DNA from 2 places in the Bradyrhizobium sp. McL0615 genome. Region 1 is predicted to be linked to the other one. Evidence: riboswitches for the same ligand, from Rfam matches in the RefSeq annotation. Region 1 holds a riboswitch; the other holds the start of a gene.

The links. Region 1 has a riboswitch for thiamine pyrophosphate ahead of ACPPVP_RS35825 (FAD-dependent oxidoreductase). Riboswitches for the same ligand answer to the same signal wherever they lie in the genome.
Region 2: it holds a riboswitch for thiamine pyrophosphate, as region 1 does, so the genes downstream of both, ACPPVP_RS06835 (O-methyltransferase) here and ACPPVP_RS35825 (FAD-dependent oxidoreductase) in region 1, are expected to answer to the same signal.

What each region holds. Positions count from the first base shown of each region.
Region 1 is NZ_CP188254.1:7,450,614-7,462,190, forward strand. Features, by position in the region: gene ACPPVP_RS35780 (DUF4403 family protein) at 1-843, shown strand, start outside; gene ACPPVP_RS35785 (dodecin family protein) at 989-1,204, opposite strand; gene ACPPVP_RS35790 (PRC-barrel domain-containing protein) at 1,416-1,952, opposite strand; gene ACPPVP_RS35795 (PRC-barrel domain-containing protein) at 2,073-2,450, opposite strand; gene ACPPVP_RS35800 (hypothetical protein) at 2,586-3,155, opposite strand; gene ACPPVP_RS35805 (response regulator) at 3,372-4,121, shown strand; gene ACPPVP_RS35810 (ATP-binding protein) at 4,124-5,452, shown strand; gene ACPPVP_RS35815 (hypothetical protein) at 5,462-5,656, opposite strand; gene ACPPVP_RS35820 (transglycosylase SLT domain-containing protein) at 6,007-6,531, shown strand; TPP riboswitch at 6,646-6,775, shown strand; gene ACPPVP_RS35825 (FAD-dependent oxidoreductase) at 6,763-7,773, shown strand; gene thiS (sulfur carrier protein ThiS) at 7,764-7,961, shown strand; gene ACPPVP_RS35835 (thiazole synthase) at 8,283-9,065, shown strand; gene ACPPVP_RS35840 (thiamine phosphate synthase) at 9,052-9,660, shown strand; gene thiC (phosphomethylpyrimidine synthase ThiC) at 9,855-11,577, shown strand, end outside.
Region 2 is NZ_CP188254.1:1,441,021-1,452,597, reverse strand. Features, by position in the region: gene ACPPVP_RS06875 (ABC transporter permease) at 1-257, opposite strand, end outside; gene ACPPVP_RS06870 (ABC transporter ATP-binding protein) at 254-1,429, opposite strand; gene ACPPVP_RS06865 (GlcG/HbpS family heme-binding protein) at 1,598-2,098, shown strand; gene ACPPVP_RS06860 (superoxide dismutase) at 2,150-2,746, opposite strand; gene ACPPVP_RS06855 (adenylate/guanylate cyclase domain-containing protein) at 3,203-4,219, opposite strand; gene ACPPVP_RS06850 (glycerol-3-phosphate dehydrogenase) at 4,233-5,702, opposite strand; partial or broken gene ACPPVP_RS06845 (ABC transporter ATP-binding protein) at 5,831-6,009, opposite strand; gene ACPPVP_RS06840 (multidrug effflux MFS transporter) at 6,034-7,236, opposite strand; gene ACPPVP_RS06835 (O-methyltransferase) at 7,295-7,969, opposite strand; TPP riboswitch at 7,960-8,053, opposite strand; gene ACPPVP_RS06830 (ABC-F family ATP-binding cassette domain-containing protein) at 8,280-9,827, opposite strand; gene ACPPVP_RS06825 (sensor domain-containing protein) at 10,207-11,577, opposite strand, start outside.

The sequences.
Region 1 (11,577 bases):
AACGCGCGGGTACAGTGGGCCAAGGCCTGCCGCTCGATCCCGCTGCAGGGCACGACGGCCGGTTCGACGATGCCGGCGCTGTGGCTGGAATTGCGCCCCATCCGGGCGATTGCCGCGCAACCGCGCATCGACGCGTCGAACCTCACGCTGACGCTCGGCATCGAGGCGGAGACCCGTATCACTCCGGCCGAGACCAAGCCGTCCTGCCCGTTCCCCGCCACCATCGCCATCGTGCCGCCGACACCGGGACGGGTCGCGATTGGCGTTCCCATCGATATGCCCTTCACCGAGATCAACAAGATCGTTGAAGCGCAGTTCGCCGGAAAGACTTTTCCGGAAGATGGTTCCGGCTCGGTCGACGTCACCGTCAAGCGCGCCAGCGTCGCGGCGTCGGGCAACCGCTTGCTGATTTCGCTATTGGTGAGCGCCAAGGAAAAAAAGAGTTTTCTGGGCCTCGTCGGCGAAGCCAATGTGCATATCTGGGGAAGGCCGGTGCTCGATCAGGCCGAGCAGACGCTGCGACTGACCGATATCGAGCTCGCCGTCGAGTCGGAGGCCGCCTTCGGGCTATTGGGCGCCGCGGCGCGCGCGGCGATCCCGCATCTGCAGAAGACGCTGGCGGAAAAAGCGACCATCGACCTCAAACCGTTCGCCGCCAACGCCCAGCGAAAGATTGCGGCCGCGATCGCCGATTTCCAGAAGAACGAGGAAGGCCTGCGGGTCTCCGCCGAGATCAGCAAGCTGCGGCTCGCCGACATCGCCTTCGATTCCAAAACGCTGCGCGTCATCGCGGAAGCCGAAGGCGCGATCAACGTCTATGTGAGCGCGCTGCCGGCATTGTAGCGCCGAGCAGCGCAACTCTCTCCGTCATTGCTGCGTAGTCCGTAGGGTGGGTAAAGCGAAAGCGTGCCCACCATTCGCATTGCGATCCGTTGGTGGAATAATGGGCTGCGCTTTGCCCACCCTACGCTTACTACGCATGCCTCGCTTACGATCCCTCGAACTTGAACGAGACGCTGAGCTTGGCGCGGTAGGCTTCGACCTTGCCGCTGGCATCCAGTTGGAGATCCAGCTTCACGACCTCGGCGACGCGCAGATCGCGCAGCGACGCGCCGGCGCGGTTGACCGCGGCGGCAGCGGCCTTCTCCCAGGATTCCGTGCTGGTGCCGATCAGCTCGATGACCTTGTAGACGCTATCAGGCATGTCGTCCTCCCGTTGATGCAAGGGTCAATGCAAGGCAGGACGCAGGGTGCTCCTGCCGCAACACAACCTAACATCGGGACGCGCATCGTGAATAGGATGCGCTGCACCATTACGAGCGGTTACGCGCCGGCGTGCGCCCATAAAGCAAACGGCCGGGCGGCAATTACGCCGTCCGGCCGTTTGTAAAGATCGTTGCTGTGCGACCGATGGCTTACTCGGTCGAGTACTTGAACTCCGGCATCGCCTTGAGCTGATCCTTTGTCGCGCTCAGCATGGCGTGGTCCGGATACCACGGATTCTTCTTGACCACGGCAGGCGCCGTCGTCGCGGCACCGGTCGTCGTCGTGCTCGAAGGCCTTGCGCCGCCGGGGGCGGGTGCGCTTGAAGCGCCGGTATAGGCTATCGGATCATCGACGAACTTCACCTTGTCGAAGGCGACCGAAACCAGATGCTCGCCGACACCGAGGAAGCCACCGACGCCGATCACCACGGCTTTGATGTTGCCGCTCTTGTCGGTCAGGAGATCGTTGATCGATCCGAGGCTTTCGTTGCTATCATTGTACACATTCAGGCCGACCAGCTTCGAGGACCGCCAGTTGCCCTTGAACGACGAGGTATCGGCCGCAGCCACAGGCGCAGCGCTTGTCGCCTGATCGGTGTTGGCAGACGAAGTCGGACTCTGCGCGAACGCGACACTGGCCAGCAGCGCGGAACCCGCGAGGCCGGCGATGGCATATTTGGCTAACATGATGGGTTCTCCTCAGTTCGGAAACGCTCTGGGAAAACCCGTCACTTCAACAAGCGTTCCACGAATTTCATCGGGAACACCGGGAACGAAGACGCGCGACGATGAAACGCAGATGCGCCATCAGAAGCCGCCCCAGTAAGGCGGCATGCCGTAATAGCGATGCAGCTCGGCTTCCTTTGCGCGATCGCCCCAGTCGAAATCCTTGTCGGCACGAAACGACGGCGCGCGCTTCAGCTCTTCATCATCGATGTCGAGTTCGTAGGCTTCGAACTTCGTGTTGTAGCGAAGCCGTCCCCACGGCAACGGAATCAGATTGGCCCCGATGCCGAGAAACCCGCCGAAACTCAGGATTGCATAGGATACTTTACCGGTGACCTTGTCGATCATCACCCGTTCGATGTGGCCGATCATGTCCCCGTTCGGCCGGCGCACCGCGGTCCCCTCGACGCGGTCGCTCGCGATCAGCTGATGCGGCTTGGTCATGACGTCGCTTGCCATTGTACCCTCCACACGTGAATGGGAACCAACGCTGCACTGCGTCGCCAGTTCCGCCGCCGCGAAACAAGACAACCATCCTTTCCTATCCGGAAAGGATGGTTGCAAGGCGCAGCTTTGGGGAAGCGGTTTGAAAAATCAGCTCTGGTAGTCGATCAACAGCGCCGAGAACGAGTTGCTGCTGCTCGAAGTCGTGCCGGCCGCGCCATAGGACGTCGATGACGAAGCCGACAATGACTCCTGCAATGATTGCAGGAACTGCTTCAGGATGTCGTCGATCGATGTCGAGGACGAGGAGGATGTGTCGTCGCTGGAGGACGCGTCGCCTGAAGGCGGCGGGCCTCCCGGAGGCGGACCGCCGGCTCCGTGCGGGCCGCCGGCGCCGCCGGGTCCTTTGGCGAACGCCGCCTTGAAGACGCCCTGCAGTTCGGTGGCCTGATCGCTGGTCAGCTTGCCACTGGAAACTTCGCCGGAGATAAGGTCGTCGATCTTCGATTTCAGGTCGGCGTGCGACGGCCGCGTGCCGCTGGCCTGGTCGCTGGCGCGGCTGGCTTGCATCGCCGAATCGATATCGGTCAGGGCAGCCGACAAGGCGTCCTTGTCCGATGAACTGATGGCACCGCTGTTTACTTCGGACTGCAACTCATCCTGCAACTTCTGGAGGGGCGACTGGTAGGTCTGGGCCGAGGCCGCCGAGATCGAGGTCATGATAGCTCCAAGGGATCATCAAGGGATCGTCAGGGGATGGTCAGGTGATTCGTCGAGGTACGCGTGGAACATGCATCGACCGTAGGGCTCCGGGTCTTAACGAGATATTTTCGCCCGCCCCCTCGCCTGTTGCCCGGTGTTGCCCCGAGTTATCCAGAAACATCCGGAAACAAAAATCCTTCGCACGCACGCCCGAATCACCGACAAAAGGTCGGTATGGCCCAGGCAATACCCAACATCCTTGTCGTTGAGGACGATCGCGAGACGCGGTCGCTGATCGCAAAATACCTGCGCAACAACGCCTGCAACGTGGCGACCGCGGCCGACGGCCGCGAGATGGCCCGCGCCATGACCGACCGCAGGGTCGATCTCTTGATTCTCGACGTCATGCTGCCCGGCGAGGACGGCCTCAGCCTGTGCCGCAAGGTGCGCGCGCAATCGCAGACCCCGATCATCATGCTGACCGCGCGTGGCGAGGACGTCGATCGCATCCTCGGCCTGGAGATGGGCGCCGACGACTATCTGGCCAAGCCGTTCAACCCGCGCGAATTGCTGGCCCGGATCAACGCGGTGCTGCGCCGGCAGGCCATAGCCTTCACCGCCAGTGCCACCGAGGGCGCGACCGCGCTTGCATTTGCAGGTTGGCGGATCGATTTCCGGCTACGCGAGTTGCGCAATCCCGAGGGCGCGCACGTCGCCATGACCAGCGCCGAGTTCGACCTGCTGCGAACATTCTGCGAGCGGCCCGGCCGGGTGCTGTCGCGCGACAGCCTGCTCGACCTCACGCAGGGCCGCAATGCCGGCTCGTTCGAACGCTCGATCGACGTGCTGGTCAGCCGCATCCGTCGCAAGATCGAAGCCGATCCGCAAGCCGCCACCATGATCAAGACAGTGCGCTCCGGCGGCTACATGTTCACGCCGCGCGTTGAACCCAGCGTCGAGGCGATGACCGCCGCCGGCCACTGATCATGATGGGCCTTTTGAATCTGCGCGGCATCAGCGGCCAGATTGCAGCCCTCGTCGTCGTCTCGATCGCTGCCCTCCATCTGATCATCACTGCGAGCTTTTTTCTGCACCGGCCCGACCAGCCGGATCCGTCGTTCGATCGCGGCGGCCACGGCCAGCTTGCCGCGTCCGTGCAGTTGCTCGGCGCCGCGCCCGCCTTCGAACGGTCGCGGCTGTCCGCCGACATCGCGCGCGCCTTTCCACAGCTCGGCATCGAAATCCTTCCCTCCGGGTCGATGCCTGCGGCGGACGCAGCCAGCGGGTTCAACTCGCACGGCCTGCAGCGGCGTCTCGGCCATGACTATCGCATCTTCCCGCTTGCGGGCGGCGAGCCCCGCAAGCTCGGCATCGGCTTGCCGGACGGCATGTTGATTTCGGCCAACGTCCTGCCGGACCGGCCGCGGCCGCCATTTCTCGGCGGGCCCTGGATGATGACGCTGCTGTTTGCCGTCATCAGCGTCACGTTGCTGGGCCTGTGGGCGGCCCGCGCATTGACCGCGCCCTTGTCGTCCTTCGCCAAGGCCGCCGAGAGCTTCAGCCTCAACGGCGGCGCGGCGCCGCTGCCCGAACGCGGGCCGGAGGAAATCCGCTCGGTCGCACGCGCGCTCAATCGCATGCGCCAGCGCATCACCGGCCTGATCGACGACCGCACCAAAATGCTCGCCGCGATCAGCCACGATCTGCGCACGCCGATCACAAGAATGCGTCTGCGCTCCGAATTCATCGAGGACGAGACCCACCGCAGCCGCATGCTCGACGACCTCGACCAGATGCGCTCAATGCTGGAATCGGTGCTGTCGTTCCTGCGCAACGGCCGCAGGTTGGAGGCCATGACGCTGACCGATGTCGCCAGCACGCTGCAGCTGATCACCGACCAGTTCGCCGACATGGGACGCAAGGTCGGCTATGACGGCCCCGCGCACGCTATGGCCACGGTGCGGCCGGACGATCTGCACCGCGCCGTCACCAATCTGGTGGAGAACGCCGTGCGGTTCGGCGCCGAGGCGGTGATCCGGCTGCGCGTCTTGGCGGATCACCTCACCATCGACGTCGAAGACGACGGCCCCGGCATTTCCGATGCGCTGAAGCAGAACATGCTGGAGCCGTTCGTGCGCGGCGACGAGGCCCGCAACATGGACGAAGCGGCAGGCTTCGGCCTCGGTCTTTCGATCACCAACGCCATTGCAACCGCGCATGGCGGCACACTGTCGCTGCACGACCGGCAGCCACATGGACTGGTGGTTCGGATACGATTGCCGGTTCGCCAGAACAGCGACCGCGCTGCGGCCTAGATAGTTGCGTCAGGCTGCCAGCGCGTCGGGATCCGCTTCCTCATAGATCGCGATCGCCTCGAAGCGATAATCGCAGGCGCGACAGAACCAGAGGAAGGACGTGCGGCCCGGACTGCTCTCGACCCAATCGGGTCTCGGGATCGGCTTGCCACACTGCGCACAGGGATTGCCGCGAGGCAGATAGCTGGAATCGAGTCGAGCCATGGCGCATCTCCCTTTTGACGTCTTGCCGACGACGTTTTGCTTGATCGACGATTATTATGTCGTTGAATGAGACAGGATTGCTGTCAAAACTAAACATTCTGGCGGCAACGCTTGTACACTTTCATCGATTCATTTGCACGACAATCATGCGCGTCGGCATGACGCAGTTCGCGTAGCAGACGCGATGCATCGCACTAACAATTTGCGCGGCGCGCCCACCGTTGGTCCGTTAACGAATGCGCTGCCTGCAAGATCTCGCCGCGATGTCGTCGGTTTTTCGCCACATCTGCGCCCGGTAATGGAACTACCCAAACCAACAGTCGTTAACATCCGTCCGCAGAGATTTTTTTATGAAAAGTTTTCCGACGTTTGCGTTCGCCGCCGCCGCAGCGCTCTTGGTTTCGCCCGATGCGATGGCGCAGAGCCGCGCGCAGTATGACAGCATGGTCGCAAGCCATGCGCGCGCCAACAACGTGCCGGAAGCGCTGGTGCACCGCGTGATCGTGCGTGAGAGCAAATATCATGCTGGCCTCGTCGGGCGCGGCGGCACCATCGGGCTGATGCAGATCAAGCTGCCGACCGCGCGCGGCCTCGGCTACACCGGTGACGCCGCGGGCCTGCGCGATCCCGACACCAATCTCGCCTGGGGCGTCAAATATCTCGCCGGCGCCTATCGCGCCGCCAACGGCGATCACAGCCGCGCCGTGCGTTATTATGCGAGCGGCTATTACTACGCGGCAAAACGCCAGCGGTTCGAACAGCCCAAAGTGGCCGCGCCGATGCTCGCGAGTGATGCGCCGCCAAAAATCGTCGCCAAGCCGGTCGAAACGGCGAAAGTCCCCGCCGAGGCGAACGCAATGCAGACCTCCAAATAGCGGGGGTTTTGCAAATAGCGGCGTTTTGGGCCCCGGTTCAGCCTGTCCGAGGCGCGACAGCGGTGCAGTTCCCGCAAAGCCGCGTTGACACGTCAGCCCAACTGCCTACATTAGCCCTGTTCCGAGGGGTGCTCCGATGAGGAGCTGAGATACCGCAAGCTTGGGCAGTTCAGCCCAGGACCGCGGTGACCCTTTGAACCTGATCCGGGTCATGCCGGCGAAGGGACAGGGATGTACCAGAAGTCAGATCCGCGGGGGGATTCCCCCGTTTCCATCATCGGCGCGGGCATTGCCGGCGCATGGCAGGCGTTGCTGTTCGCGCAGGCCGGCCATGCCGTCACTCTGTATGAGCGCAGTGACGCCGATATGACGCTTTCCACCAGCCACTGGGCCGGCGGCATGCTGGCGCCCTGGTGCGAGGCCGAAACCTCGGAGCCCGCGATCGGCCGGCTCGGCATCCGCTCGCTCGACCTGTGGCGCGAGCATTTTCCCAACACCCCGTTCAACGGTTCGCTGGTCGTGGCGCATGCGCGCGACCGCGCCGATTTCGAACGCTTTGCGAAACTGACATCAGGCCATGTCAGGCTCGACGGGCACGGGCTAAGCGAACTCGAACCGTCGCTGGACGGCCGTTTCCGCGACGGCCTGTTCTATGCCGGTGAAGGTCATGTCGAGCCGCGAAAAGTGCTGCCCGAACTGCATGCCCGGATCGAAGCCGCCGGCGGCACCATCAAGTTCGACTGCGACACCAGCGCGGAAGATCTCGACGGCATCGTGATCGACTGCCGCGGTCTGTCCGCCCGCGACGAGCAGCCCGAATTGCGCGGCGTCAAGGGCGAGATGATCATCGTCGAGACATCCGAGGTCGAGCTGTCGCGCCCGGTGCGGCTGATCCATCCGCGCTGGCCGCTCTACGTGATCCCGCGCGGCGACAACAAATTCATGCTGGGCGCAACCTCGATCGAGGCCGAGGACACCGGCGTCAGCGTGCGCTCGGCGCTGGAACTGCTCGGCGCCGCCTATGCCGTGCACCCGGCCTTTGCCGAAGCGCGCATCGTCGAATTCGGCTCGGGCCTTCGTCCCGCCTACCCGGATAACCTACCGCGCATCACGGTCGACAAGAAGATCGCGGTGAACGGCCTTTACCGCCACGGCTTTCTGCTGGCGCCTGCGCTGGCCGAGCTGACGCTTGGCTATGTCCAGCGCGGCGCGATCGACAATGAGGTGATGCGATGCGTGTGACCGTCAATGGGGAGCAGCGGGAGATCGCCTCGTCCCGCGTCGACGCCCTGCTCAGCGAGCTCGAATATGAAGGCACGCATTTCGCGATCGCGCTGAATTACGATGTGCTGCCGAAAAACCGCTGGGCGGAGACTGTGCTGAAGAGCGGCGACGAGATCGAGATCATCACGCCGCGGCAGGGAGGGTGAAGTGATGGTGAATCGCGCCGCGGTCTCCCTTAACCTCTCCCCGCTTGCGGGGAGAGGTCGGATCGCGCTTGCGATCCGGGTGAGGGGGTACAGGTCCATCGATAGATCACACTCGCGGAGAGAGCCCCTCACCCCGACCCTCTCCCCGCAAGCGCGGGGCGAGGGAGCCAAACCGTCATCGCCCGGCTTGACCGGGCGACCCAGTACTCCGCGGCCTATCGGTTTGATCGCTGGCTTCCCGGCGTACTGGATCCCCGCCTTCGCGGGGATGACGAGTGGCGTTGTCGAGACGACAGGATCATTTGAGGAGACACCGTGAGCATGCTCAACTTCTACGGCAAAACCTTCTCCTCCCGCCTGCTGATCGGCACGGCCTTGTACCCCTCGCCCGCGATCATGCAGGACGCGATCCGCGCATCGGGAGCCAATATCGTCACCGTGTCGCTGCGGCGCGAAGCCGCCGGCGGCAAGACCGGCGATGCGTTCTGGTCGCTGATCCGCGAGCTCGGCGTCACGGTGCTGCCGAACACCGCCGGCTGCCGCAGCGTGCGCGAGGCGGTGACGACGGCAAAACTGGCGCGCGAATTGTTCGGAACGCCCTGGATCAAGCTGGAGGTGATCGCCGACAACGACACGCTGCAGCCCGACGTGGTCGGCCTGGTCGAAGCCGCCGCCATCCTGATCAAGGACGGCTTTGAAGTGTTCCCCTATTGCACCGAAGACCTTTCGGTCGCGATGCGGCTGGTCGATGCCGGCTGCAAGGTGGCGATGCCGTGGGCCGCGCCGATCGGAAGTGCAAAAGGCATCACCAACCGCGATGCCTTGAGGCTGATGCGCGAGCGCCTGCCCGACATCACGCTGGTGGTCGACGCCGGCCTCGGCGCGCCCTCACATGCCGCCCACGCCCTCGAACTCGGCTACGACGCCGTGCTGCTCAACACCGCCGTGGCCAAAGCCGCCGACCCGGTCGCGATGGCCAACGCATTCCGCCTCGGCGTGGAAGCCGGCCGCACCGCTTATGAAGCCGGGCTGATGGAAGCCCGCGACTTCGCCTCGCCCTCAACCCCTGTGATCGGGACCCCGTTCTGGCATGCCGTATCCTGATAAATTCTATCCCGTCGTTCACAACGTCGCCTGGGTGACGCGGCTGGCGCTGCTCGGCGCCGGCACCATCCAGCTGCGCGCCAAGGACCTCAATGATTCAGAGGCGCTGCAGATCGTGAGCGACGCGCTGGAGGCCATCAAGGGCACCGACGCCAAACTCGTGGTCAATGATTACTGGCGCGCGGCGATCGTCGCCGGCGCAACGCACCTGCATCTCGGCCAGGAAGACCTTGCCGACGCCGACCTCAGCGAAATCCGCAAAGCAGGATTGACGCTCGGCATCTCCACCCATGACGACGCGGAACTGGCGACCGCGCTTGCCGCGAAGCCGGACTACATCGCGCTCGGCCCGATCTTCCCCACCACGCTGAAATCGATGCGCTTCGCGCCGCAGGGCATTGCAAAAATTACCGAGTGGAAGAAGCGCGTAGGCAGCATCCCGCTGGTCGCGATCGGCGGCATCAAGTTCGAACAGTCGGCCGAAATTTTTGCCGCCGGCGCGGATTCCATCGCCGTCGTCGGCGATGTCACGCAGAACGCCGATCCGGATGCGCGGGTGCGGCAGTGGCTCGGCCAGAGCGCGGAGGCCGCGTGATGCGCACTGTTCGAAGCACCGTGCCAGTCATTCCGCCGTCATCGCCCGGCTTGACCGGGCGATCCAGTACGCCGCGGCCTCTCCGCCCCTCAGCGCGGTCTCTGGGATACTGGATCCCCGCTTTCGCGGGGATGACAGCGGTAGCCGTTTCTCGCTCAGCGATGCCAACGAATTAGAACAAGGAGGATAACATAATGAACATCCGCTCCAATCCCGACACCACGCTTCCCGCCGTCACCACCGGCCCCCTGCCCTCGTCGCGAAAGATCTTCGCTACCCCCGACGCCGCGCCCGACCTGCGCGTGCCGCTCCGCGAAATCATCCTGAGCGAAGGCGCCGGCGAGCCGAACCTGCCGGTCTACGACACCTCCGGCCCCTACACCGACCCGACGGTGACCATCGACGTCAACGCCGGCCTGTCGCGCAACCGTCTCGCCTGGGTGAAGGAACGCGGCGGCGTCGAGGAGTATCAGGGCCGCGACATCAAGCCGGAAGATAACGGCAATGTCGGCGCCTCGCACGCCGCAAAGGCGTTCACCGCGCATCACAACCCGCTGCGCGGCCTCGACGGCCACAAGATCACCCAGCTCGAATTCGCCCGTGCCGGCATCATCACGAAAGAGATGATCTACGTCGCCGAGCGCGAAAACCTCGGCCGCAAAAAGCAGCTCGAACGTGCCGAAGCCGCCCTCGCCGACGGCGAAAGCTTTGGCGCGGAAGTCCCCGCCTTCGTCACGCCGGAATTCGTGCGCTCCGAGATCGCGCGCGGCCGCGCCATCATCCCCTGCAACATCAACCACGCCGAGCTCGAGCCGATGATCATCGGCCGCAACTTCCTGACCAAGATCAACGCCAATATCGGCAACTCCGCCGTCACCTCGTCGGTCGAAGAAGAAGTCGACAAGATGGTGTGGGCGATCCGCTGGGGCGCTGACACCGTGATGGACCTCTCCACCGGCCGCAACATCCACACCACGCGGGAATGGATCTTGCGCAACGCGCCGATCCCGATCGGCACCGTTCCGATTTATCAAGCGCTGGAAAAGTGCGAAGGCGATCCGGTCAAACTGACCTGGGAGCTCTACAAGGACACGCTGATCGAACAGTGCGAACAGGGCGTCGATTATTTCACCATTCACGCCGGCGTGCGCCTGCCCTACATCCACCTCACCGCCAACCGCGTCACCGGCATCGTGTCGCGCGGCGGCTCGATCATGGCGAAGTGGTGCCTGGCGCATCACAAGGAGAGCTTCCTCTATACCCATTTCGACGAGATCTGCGACCTCATGCGCAAGTATGACGTCTCGTTCTCGCTCGGCGACGGCCTGCGCCCCGGCTCGATCGCCGATGCCAATGACCGCGCGCAATTCGCCGAACTGGAGACGCTCGGCGAGCTCACCAAGATTGCGTGGGAAAAAGGCTGCCAGGTGATGATCGAAGGCCCCGGCCACGTGCCGATGCACAAGATCAAGATCAACATGGACAAGCAGCTCAAGGAATGTGGCGAAGCCCCGTTCTACACGTTAGGCCCGCTGACCACCGATATCGCGCCGGGCTACGACCACATCACCTCGGGCATCGGCGCGGCCATGATCGGCTGGTTCGGCTGCGCCATGCTTTGCTATGTGACACCGAAGGAACATCTCGGCCTGCCTGATCGTAACGACGTCAAGGTCGGCGTCATCACCTACAAGATCGCCGCCCACGCCTCCGACCTCGCCAAGGGCCACCCCGCCGCGCAACTGCGCGACGACGCGCTCTCCCGTGCGAGGTTCGACTTCCGCTGGACCGACCAGTTCAACCTCGGCCTCGATCCGGACACCGCAAAGAGCTTCCACGACGAGACCCTGCCGAAGGAAGCCCACAAGGTCGCGCATTTCTGCTCGATGTGCGGCCCAAAATTCTGCTCGATGAAGA
Region 2 (11,577 bases), 2.8 Mb from region 1:
TAAGAGCTGATGTAGAGATTGTCCGAGATCAGCAGCCTGAAATTATCCAGCGAGAGCTGCGCGAACGCCGCCTTGATCGCCGCCCACCCTTCGGTGAAATCAAACAAGGGCAGATAGGGCGGCTGCGCGATCGCGGTCTGCGACAGGCTGATCTTCAGCACGAAGCCGAACGGCACCAGGAAGAGCAGCACCATCCAGATGTAGGGCGCGATCGCGGCATAGCGCGCCGGCTGCGCGAAGATGCGGCGCGCGCTCATCGTTCCAGCACCATGCAGTCGTCGGGCGTAAACCAGGCCACCACGCGCTGGCCGGTGCTATAGGTGTCCCTGTCGAGCCGCGCGGTATTGGCCATCGATGAGCGCACCACCGCGCCGGAATCGAGCTTGACCTTGTAGACGGTCGAGCCGCCGAGATAGCCGACTTCGGTGACGGCGCCTTCGAGCCGGTTGATCGCCTGCGAATGGTCCGCGTCCGACGCCGGGCCGCGGCGCGAAAGTTTTACCTTCTCGGGGCGGACAGCAACCGTAACGGCGATCCTGGTAACAGGCTGACGCGGCTCCGCGACCGCGATGTTTCCGCCATCCCGGGTCGCAACCGTCAGGCGATGATTCTCGTGCGAGGTAACTTCGCCCTCGAACAGGTTGATGTCGCCGACGAACTCGGCGACCCAGCGCGTGGCGGGCGCCTCGTAAAGGTCGCGCGGGGTCGCGACCTGTTGGAGCCGGCCGGTATCCATCACGCCGATCCGGTTGGCCATCGTCATCGCCTCTTCCTGGTCGTGGGTGACGATGATGAAGGTCATGCCGAGCCGGCGCTGCAGCTCCATCAATTCTGCTTGCGTGCTCTCGCGCAGCTTCTTGTCCAGCGCGGCCAGGGGCTCGTCGAGCAGCAGAACCTTGGGCCGCCGCGCCAGCGAGCGCGCCAGCGCCACGCGCTGCCGCTGACCGCCGGAAAGCTGGTCGGGTTTGCGCTTCTCCATGCCGTCAAGCTTGACCAGCGCGACCATTTCGGCAACGCGGGTGTCGATGGCGGCGCGCGGCATGCCGGCGCGCTTGAGCCCAAACGCGATATTGTCCCGCACGTTGAGATGCGGGAACAACGCGTAGTTCTGGAACATCATATTGACCGGCCGTTCGTGCGGCAGCACCGGCGCGATATCGCGGCCGCCAAGCTGGATGCGGCCCTCGTCGGGCGTCTCAAAGCCGGCGAGCATCCGCAGCAGCGTGGTCTTGCCGCAGCCGCTCGGGCCCAACAGCGCAAAGAACTCACCCGCCCGGATGTCGAGCGAGAGCCGGTCCACCGCGCGGAAGGTACCGAAATTCTTGGAGACCCCCTCGATGCGGAGCAACGGCACATCGGCCGCTACGTCGGCGGGTGCCGCCGATGCGTCGATATTTGGCCTGTCGATTTCAGGCGATTCCTCAGTCATATGATCTGCCAGCCCCGTCGTGCAGCGCACGCTAGCGGTGGATCGGCATCGGCTCAACCGGCCCCGAAGAAGCGGCCACAATATTCTGGATGGAGGTGCCGTCTCTGCTAAGGTTCGGAGCGCAGAAAACCGGCCGCCGCGGCAATACGAAGGATCGGGAGGCATTCGATGACCGTTCGGAATCTGCTGGCCGTAACGGCGATTGCTTCCCTGCTCGCCGGCGCGGCCGCCGCACAGGAAGCCCTCGTGAGCTACAAATCGTTGAGCCCCGAACTGGCGCTCGATCTGGCGCGCGCGACGCTGGCGGATTGCAGAAAGCGCGGGTTTCAGGTGACGGTCGCCGTCGTTGACCGCTTCGGTGTCACGCAAGTCTTGCTGCGCGACCGCTTCGCAGGTCCTCATACCGTACCCACCGCTTCAGGTAAGGCATGGACCGCGGCCAGCTTCCGCACCAGCACGACCGAACTCAACGCCATCAGCCAGCCTGGGATGATGCAGGCCGGAATCCGCAACCTCCCCGGCGCCGTCATCGTCGGCGGCGGGTTGACGGTCGAAGCGGCAGGCACGCTGCTGGGCGCCGTCGGCGTGTCAGGAGCCCCCGGCGGCGACGCGGACGAGGCCTGTGCCAAGGCAGGCATCGAGGCCGTGCGCGACCGGCTCGATTTCTAGGGCTGCATCTGCGTCGAAGACGTAGCGTTCAGCTTTTGCCTCACCGCCCGATCACCCCTCGCGGCTGACCCGGTCGTACAGCTTCGCTGCGTTATCCCAATTGATGGCCTCCATGAAGGCATCGACATACGCACCAGCCTTGGCGCCATAATCCATGTGATAGGCGTGTTCGTACATGTCGAGCGCAATCACCGGCCCGCCGCCGGCGACGGCATTGGTGTGATCGGCTGCCCATTGATTGACCAGTCGCTTGTCACGAGGCGAATAAGACAGCAGTACCCAGCCGGAACCGCCGCCTTCCGCCTTGCCCATCGCGGAGAATTCGGTGCGCCAGCGATCGACGCTGCCGAAATCGCGCACAATCGCGTCTCCCAGCGAGCCGCTTGCTGCCCCGCCGCCACCGAGGCTGTCGAAATAGGCCTCGTGCAAAATCATGGAGTTCATCGCGACCAGTTCTTCGCGCTTGAGGCCGTTGATCAGGAAATTCGGCGCCTTGGCAAAGTCCAGTTCCGCCAGTTGGATAGCGATTGCGTTCAAACGCTTCACCGCGCCTACATAATTGTTCTCATAGTGGCTTATGAGAATTTTCTCGGAAATTCCCTTCACCGACTTCGGATCGAGCGAGAACGGCTTGATCTCATAGGCCATGCGCTTTGCTCCGGGTTGCTGCGCGGTCTCCGCATTCGCCGATCGTTCACCGAGCGTCGAAGCCGCTGCGATCCCGGCGAACAGCCCAGCACCCTTGATGAAGTCCCGACGTTCCATGTTTTCTGCCATCGTTCACTCTCCGAGTTTGCCCTAGCCCCAGATTCGTCGCGACGCTCATCGCAGCTCCGATGCGCCACGGGCATATCGTCGTCGCGGCGGCATGAGAAAAAGCGTGAAATGAGATCGGATTGGCGGCTGACACACTGCGTCCCTGGATGGTTTTCAAAACCGGACGCGATTCTTCGGCATGTCGCCTCGTGGGGAGATCGCTTCCCCATGGCAAGGATGACACCAGCGGGGGCCTGCCTTGTCAATCTCGCTCGCTGTAACAATCAGGCGACGGAACCCTGGTCGCGGCAGGCGCAGCGGGAGAAGCTGCCGACGCCTTCCGTGAGATCAGCTACGACGCTCGACGGAAAATACCTCGATGGCGGCGGCACGCCCCCGCAAGCGGACCTCCCCAAGTGCTTCGACGGCGAAAGCCGGCTTGAGCTTCATGCGGCCCAACAAGTCTGCAGACACCAGCAAATTCCGGCCAACCTCCTTGCAGTGCTCTTGCAGCCGCGCTGTCACGTTCACGGTATCGCCGAAATAGGCCAACTGGCGGCGCGAGTTGCCGCACTCGCTGATCACTACATGACCGGCATGCAGGCCAGCCCGGAAACTCGGCACCATGCCGAACTCCTGCCGGTACGATTCTGCCCGTTCGGCGATGCCGTCGGCAATCGCGAAGAAGCAGTCGATGCAGCGTCCGCCCGACATCCGCTCATCGAGCGGCCATGTCACGATGACCTCATCGCCGACATAGGCGTGGACTTCTCCACCATGCGCGACGATCGCGCCGTCGATGTCGAAGAAGAAGCGGGTGAGCAGGCCTTGCACGCGCAGTTCTCCCATCGACTCGGCGAGCGAGGTCGAATTTGCGAGATCGAGGAACATCAACACGCGCGCTTCACGCACCGGGCTTCGATAGCGACCGAGCGCCACATTGAACAGCACGCGGCTGCCGATCAGCCGTGTCAGCTCAAAAATCGCTCCGACCAGAAGAGCCCCGAAGAATGAGATCGCCACGATCGTGGGAAATGTATCGACCAACCAGTGGGCTTCGATCCGATGCCAATGAAGCAGCGGTTCCAGGCCCAGAATGGCCAAAGCGACGACGACGGCCATGACCGCGGAACGCATCGCCAGATCCATCAGCAGCGGCCATCTGCTGATCCATTCACTTCGCCGCGAAACAAAATAAAGATGGGTAGCCCAGCCGGCGAGCGCCACGCCCATACCGTGGAAGCCGCTTCCCAGATAGTTCACCACCGACGCTTCTAGCGGATCGTCCACGAAGTAGCGAACGGTCATCCCAAGCAACAGGCCGAATACAGCGACGACTACGGTCGGGATGATGGAGCGATGCATATGCGGTCCATATTCACGTCGCCGCCGCCATGAACGCCGCCAGCGCCTCGCGATCGGATGGCGGCATCGTAAGGCCGAGTTTTGAGCGGCGCCACAGGATGTCATCCGGAAAACGCGCCCATTCCTTTTGCATGAGATAGCGCACTTCGGCGCCCGTCAATTCCGGCCCAAAGGCTAGGCCGAGGTCGCCGCGCTCCTTGGCGTCGCCAAGGATCGCCTTGGCGTTCGACCCGTAGGCCCCGACCAGACGCCTCGCCTGCTCCTCGCCGAGAAACCGCCAGCGGTCGCGCACCTCGTCGACCTGGCTGTCAAAACGGTCCCAGGCAAAATCGCCGCCGGGCAGCGGCGCCTTCGTGGTCCAGCGCGCCGACATCGGATAGAACGGCGCCAGCTTCGATACCGCCCGCTCCGCACGCAGCCGCGAGGTGGTGACGTCGCCGCCGAAAACCGTGATCAGCGGCGCCTTGCCGCGTCCGTAGTCGAGCGCCATCGCCCCGTCGCGCGACGCAAGCCTGCCTGCGGGCTTCATCACCATGTTGGCGCCAGAAAGCGTGCGCACCACGTCGACCGTCTCGATCCGCTCGCGGAAATAGCGGTTCGCGGCATCGCAGAGATAAGCGACGTCGCCAGCCGCCATCGCGACGATGGCCGGATCGCCCTTGAAGGCATGGCTGGCGGTGCCGATCAGGGTAAAATCGCGTTCATAGGGGCTTGCGAAAATCAGCCGTCCGTCGCTGTTCTGGAACACATAGACATTGTCGCTGTCGAACAGCCGGCGGACCACGATCTGGTCCATCTGTACGGCGGCAACCTTCGGCGGCGGCACGCGCAAGATCGTCTCGGCGACCGACGACATCCAGGCGCCGGTGGCGTTCGCGACCGCCCTAGCCGTGACAATCTGGCGAAAGCCGCGATCTTTCGTCACCAGCCGCCACTCCCTGCCGCGTTCGGCCCGGGTGCAGCGTGCGCCGGTGCGAATCACCGCGCCGCGCGCCGCGGCATCGACGGCGGTGAGAACCACCAGCCGGGTATCGTCCACGACGCAGTCGGAATACTCAAAGGCGGTGCCGAACGGCCGTTTCAGCGCGTTGCCGACGGGATGATGGGTGACATCGACGGTCGCCGAGGCCGGCAGGCCGCTGCGCGAGGCCAGCCGGTCATACAACAGCAGCCATGAGCGCAACTGCCAGGGCGGACGTTCGTCCGAATGGGCGGGGATCGCAAACCGCATCGGGCGCACCAGATGCGGCGCGATCCTGAGCCAGACGTCGCGCTCGGCAAGCGCCGAACGGACGCGAAGGAAATGCCGGCGCTCCAGATCAGCCAGATCGCCATGGACCAGCCGTGGCGAGGCAGAGGAGGCGCCCGCGCCGAGATCGCCCTGCTCCAGCAGGATGACGCGCAAGCCGCGTCCAGCGGCGTCGCGCGCGATGCTGACGCCGTTCAATCCGCCGCCAATGATCGCGAGATCGTAGTCCGCCATACGAAAGGGGTACTGTAGGGATGCTGAGTTCACTACACTAGGTCATGATGGCCAAAAGTGGATGTCGCTCCTGTAAATGAATCAAGTCCGGGCAAGAACTAGCCCGTTGGCCCGATCGATGCGAAGAATCAATCCGGTCCTTCCAGTTCCACCAGCTTCTTCCTTTCGATCAGCCAGAACCGGCTTCCCACTGTCTGTACGAAGTTGCGGTCGTGTGAAACCGGCAGCTGGCCTGATGCTGCAGCAGTTCGCCTTCCAGCGCTTCCTGCCCCTCGATATCCAGGTGGTTGGTGGGCTCATCGAGCAGACCAGCGCCTGTGATGGCCCGCGACTACATTTTGGTTGCCTCGGGTCCATGACGATCAAGCCGATGCACGAATAGCGCCGCCAGCAACGCCATCGCGGACGATAGAAACATCATTCCGAGCAAGACAAATGCCGAGTTTGATTCGCTGAGAATAGTGCTGGTGATTCCGGACATCAGGGCCCCACCTGCGCCTGAAAGGGCACCCGATAGTCCGGCAGCGCTTCCGACCAGTTCGGGCCGAACAGACATCGCGCCAGCGTTACTGCTCGGCATCGAGACGCCGTTTCCGAAACCGAGAAAAACGCAAGCGCCAAACAAGGACACCTCGTGCACGAATCCGGCGAGGAGCAACCCCAGCCCCGACGCTAGTCCGACACAGGCGACAAGCCTGCCCACGACCATCATCGTCGTAAGTGGAAAGCGCGCAGCAAATTGACCTGACACGAAACTGCCGATGATAAAGCCTGCGGCGGTGCTTCCCATATAAACTCCAAGCTTCGCCGGCGACATCCGAAACACCGTTGTTGCCACGAGAGGCGCGGCCGAAAGAAAGGCGTAAAGTGCACCGATTGAAAACGCCATGCACAGTGAGTAACCCCAAAATCGCCGAGACCGGAACAAACTGGGGAATGCCTGAAACTGCTTCGTGAACGTCTCTGAAGGGTTCTTGTTGGTCTCGGCTAGATCGAGCCAGCACAAGGCCAGCATGGCCGCGCCAAAGACAAGGAACGCCCAAAAGTTCGAGCGCCAGCCAAACAGTTGATCCAACGTTCCTCCTAACGTTGGGGCCACCATTGGCGCGATCGCCCACGCGATCGATAAATAGCCCATGAGGCTTGCCGCTTTCTGTGGCGGTTCCGCATCCCGGATGATCACGCGCGACAGCGCTAATCCGGAGACTATTGCGGCCTGCATCGTGCGAAAGAGCAGAAACGTCCAGACGTCTGTCGCCAGCAAACAGCCGAGCGATGCGCAGACGAAGATCGCGAGACTTACGAGGATCACTGGTCGCCGGCCGACCCTGTCCGACAAGGGACCGATCAGGAGTTGCAGCACTGTCGTCGTCCCGGCGTAGCCGGCAATCGATACGTTCGCGAGCAAACCATAACCGGCATGAAATTCGCCGGCGATTGCCGATAGCGACGGGAGAAACATGTTTAGCGAAACGACCGAGAGACTGCTGAGCAGGATCAGCGTGAACAATTTCGGTCGTGTGGAGGAAGCCATGCGCAACTTTCCAGTCCCCGATTGGCTGACGAACAGCAACGTCCGTGGCTTAAGCCTTCTAGCAGCGAACCGACATTTCCAGGCCGCCGTCGAATGGCAAAGTCATCGTCGTGAAGCGGTTGGTCGGATCATTCAGGAACTCGAAATAATCTGCATAGAATGCTCGATGCTCCCTCGTGTTATCGCTTACAACGACGGCACCATACGCGAGATGCGGTGCGATGAGTTCTAATGCAGGCAGCGCCATCGCAATCCAAACGTCCATCAGCACGAAATCGATGGGGCCGTCGATCTGCTTCAACGTCTGTCGAAGATCCCCCTCGCGGAGCTGGATGAAGCTGCTCAAACCTGATCGTGCAAAATTCTCTCGAGCGGCGGCAGCCTTACTGGGCTCGTGCTCAGTTCCGATAACCGCACCTGAGCCACCTAATTCGGCGACATTGTCGCGCACCGCGGCCGCTAGGTAGAGTGTTGAGACACCATACGAAGTGCCGACCTCGACAATCCGGCAAGCCTTTTTGGCACGGCAAAGCTGGTAGCAAAACTCCGCCTTGTCGCGGTCTAGCGCAACAAGCTTGTTGTTACGAAAGGCGCGAATCTCCTCAGCACTTGGAGAATCACTAGCACCGCCTCGTCGCGCTTCGAAAGCAACGATCTCCACCTTTTGCTCGTCACTCTCGGCATGGAGTGTGTCCAGCAAAGCCTGCAGACGCTCGTCGCCAACAACCAGCATGATTGTCTCCCTTCGCTGGCATTACCCAGGCAGGTTCAGCGGGTGTGATCTCAGCCCGTACTGCGGGCACCCCGGATACGGCAAGGTTTCAGGTTGAAAGTGTAGCGTCAAGCTCTTTGGCGCTGATGTGGCGATGTCTCTTGTCGGTCACGCGTTGCCTTCGCGTTCTACGTAACGCAGCGCCAGCAACTGACATGTGTTCGAATTTGCCGATTGCCGGTCGCGCCGTCAAACGAACACCGCGCGCAATGGCGCGGCGGGTGCCCAAGCCACTGTGAATAGGCCGTGTTCGTCCTGCCCTCTCGACATTTTACCGAAGGGTCCAACTGTCAGAAGTCCGGTCACCCATTGACGCGAAGAAACGCTCCGGTGCGACGAGTTCCACCAGCTTCTTCTTTTCGATCAGCCAGAACCGGTTTCCCACGGCTCGCACGAAGTTGCGGTCGTGCGAAACCAGCAGGCAGCTGGCCTGATGTTCCAACAATTCGTCTTCCAGCGCTTCCTGTCCCTCGATATCCAGGTGGTTGGTAGGCTCATCCAGCAGATAGAAGTTCGGCTGGGCAAGCCGCAGCAGCAGCATGCCGAGACGCGCCTTCTGTCCACCGGACAGCCGGCCGATCGGACGGCCTTGCATCGCAACCGGCAGGCCTGCGCCGGCGAGCAATGCGCGCGCATGCTGATCGCCGACCGCGAATCGGCTGACAAGCGCGTGCATCGGCGTGTCGGCATCGGAAAGATCGGCAAGATTCTGTTCGCAATAGCCGAGCGCAAGCGACTGCGTCACCTTGATGCCGGCCGGCATGGCTTCCGGGTTTTCGATCGCCTGACGCAGTATCGCCACGAGCCGGGTCTTGCCGGCCCCGTTCGGCCCCAATAGCACGATCCGGTCGCCCTTGCAGATGAACTGCTTGCCGGTCTTGAACAGCAACCTGCCGTCGGGGGTGGCGACGGCGGCATCGTCCAGCGCAATCAGAACCCTGGCGTGCATTCCGCGGTTGGCTAGCTTGATCGTCCCTGCGGAGCGCTCCAGATGGGCGGGCTTTGCCGCATCTTCCAGCTTCTCGGCCCGCTGCTTCAGTTGCTTGGTCTTCTGCAACAGAAGGTCGCTGCCGGAATTGATGCCGATATTGTTGAGCTTGGCAGCGTGCTGACGAAGCTGCTCGGCAGCCTTCAGGTCACGCCGGTAGCGCCTTTCCTCCGACGCATCCGCCTCACTGAGCGCGGCACGCGCCTGCGTATAGGACAACGAAAATATTGGCGACCGCTCGGGCCGCAAAAATACCGTGCGGTTGGTGGTGGCGTCGAGAAAGGCGCGGTCATGGCTCGCGATCACGACCGGCATATCCCGTGGCAGCGCGTTCAGCCGGGCTTCGAGCTGACAGATCCTGGCGAGATCCAGATGGTTGGTCGGCTCGTCGAGCAACAACACATCGGCCTCGGCCACCACGACGCGGGCAAGCATGGCAAACCGCTGCCAGCCGCCGCTCAATTGCTTCAGCGGCCGCTGCCACAGCGCCTCGGGCACCCCGAGCGATTCCAGGGCAACATCGACCCTCCAGCCTTCACTTGCCCGTCGTTCAACGGGAAGCATGTCGAGCACCGCCGTATGGAACGGCGTGTCCGCCAGCGCGGACGGGACATCCTGCTCGACATAGCCGATGGTCAGCCCGCGCGATCTGGTGATCGCGCCTTCATTCGGCTCCGCCGCGCCTGCAATGCATCGCAGTAAGGTGGACTTGCCGCGCCCGTTGGCGGCGACGAGCCCGATGCGGTCACCTGCATTGACGGAAAGGTCCAGCCGGGAAAACAGCGGCGCGCTCAGAGTCACGCCGAGATTGCGAATATTGATAAGGGTCATGGTCGTTCCCTGGTCTTGCCGGCCAACACGGCGTCCGGGGCATGCAGCCATCATCGGATGTCCGTGCGGGAGCGCGGCGAGCTACACAAAGGCAGGCGCGAACGATCAGACGTTCGACGCCGCATTGCGACGGGGGCAGACCAGGAGGAGATTACGGAAAAGTCTCTGGTCAGCCCTGCAAACGCATTTGCAGGGCGTTGACGGGGCCACGCTGGCGAAAGTGCCGGAAAATTGTCGTCACCGCGCAGCCCTCCTTTCTCGATCAGGTACCGGGCCAAAAATAGCCGGGCCCTCAAGGGAAGGCAAGTCAGGGTCTGGTCGAAATCAAATCGCCGCTCCGGGCCTTGCGGCCGATGCAGCGTGGCTGGATTTCGCGAAATCAGGCGCTGGCGAGCTTGCGCGCGGTTTCGCCGCCGTTGGCGGCGCTGCGGCCGACCAGCGCGGCGTAGTGCCCGATCGGCTGGGGCTTGCCGAGGAAATAGCCCTGCACCGCATCGCAGCCCTCGTCCGCGAGGAAGCTGAGCTGCTCCTGGGTCTCGACGCCTTCGGCAACGATCGACATTTCGAGGCCATGGCCGAGATCGATGACGGCGCGCACGATCGCCGCCGACTGCGGATTGCGTCCGAGATTCATGACGAAGGCGCGGTCGATCTTGATCTTGTCGAACGGGAACGCCTGCAGATAGCTCAGCGAGGAATAGCCGGAACCGAAATCGTCCATCGAGATCCGCACGCCGAGCGATTTCAACCGCCTCAACAAAGCAAGACCGCGGTCGAAGTCCTCGATCAGCACGCCTTCGGTGATTTCGAGTTCGAGCCGGTCGGGCGCCAGCCCGGTCTCGAGCAGGATCGAATGCACCAGGCTGACCACGTCGCCGTGCATGAACTGCGCCGGCGACAGGTTGACAGCGATCTGCATCGGCACCGGCCAGGAGGCGGCCTCCCGGCAGGCTTCGCGCAGGATCCAGACACCCATCTCGACGATCAGGCCGCTCTCTTCGGCAAGCGGGATGAACTCACCTGGCGACACGAAGCCGCGCATCGGATGCATCCAGCGCGCCAGCGCCTCGAAGCCGATGACCTTGCTGGCGGCAACCGTCGCCCCCGCCGCGGCCTGCGGCTGATAGTGCAACGACAATTCGCCGTTCTTGATCGCCATCGAGAGGTCCTGGTGCAGCACGCGGCGGTCGCGGATCTGCTGGTCCATCTCGGGCGCGAAAATGCTGATCGAGCCGCGCGACTTCTGCTTGGCGCGGAACAGCGCCGCACCGGAATTGGCGAGCAGCGAAGCCGCGTCCGAGCCGTGATGCGGAAATACCGAGATGCCGGTGGTGACGCCGGTGCGCACCGACTTGCCGTCGATCACGAATTCGTCCGACAGCGTTTGCGCGAGTTTTTCGGCGAGCGCATTGCCCGTATCCGGCTGCTTGCCGTCGATGATCAGGCCGAACTCGTCGCCGGACAGCCGGGCCACCACGCCGCCACTGGCGCAGGTCTGGATGCGGCCGCCGACCTCGATCAGGAGCTTGTCGCCCATCGCATGGCCGAACACGTCGTTGATTTCCTTCAGCCCGTCGAGGTCGACGCACAGCACCGCGAATTCCTCGTCGGTGCCGGCGCAGGCCTCGATCATCTGCGTAAGCGCCTGCAGGAAGGCGGCGCGGTTCGGCAGATCGGTCAGGCCGTCATGGTAGGCCATGTGCGCCATCCGCGATTCGGTCTGGCGGCGGTCGGTGACGTCCTCGTGGGT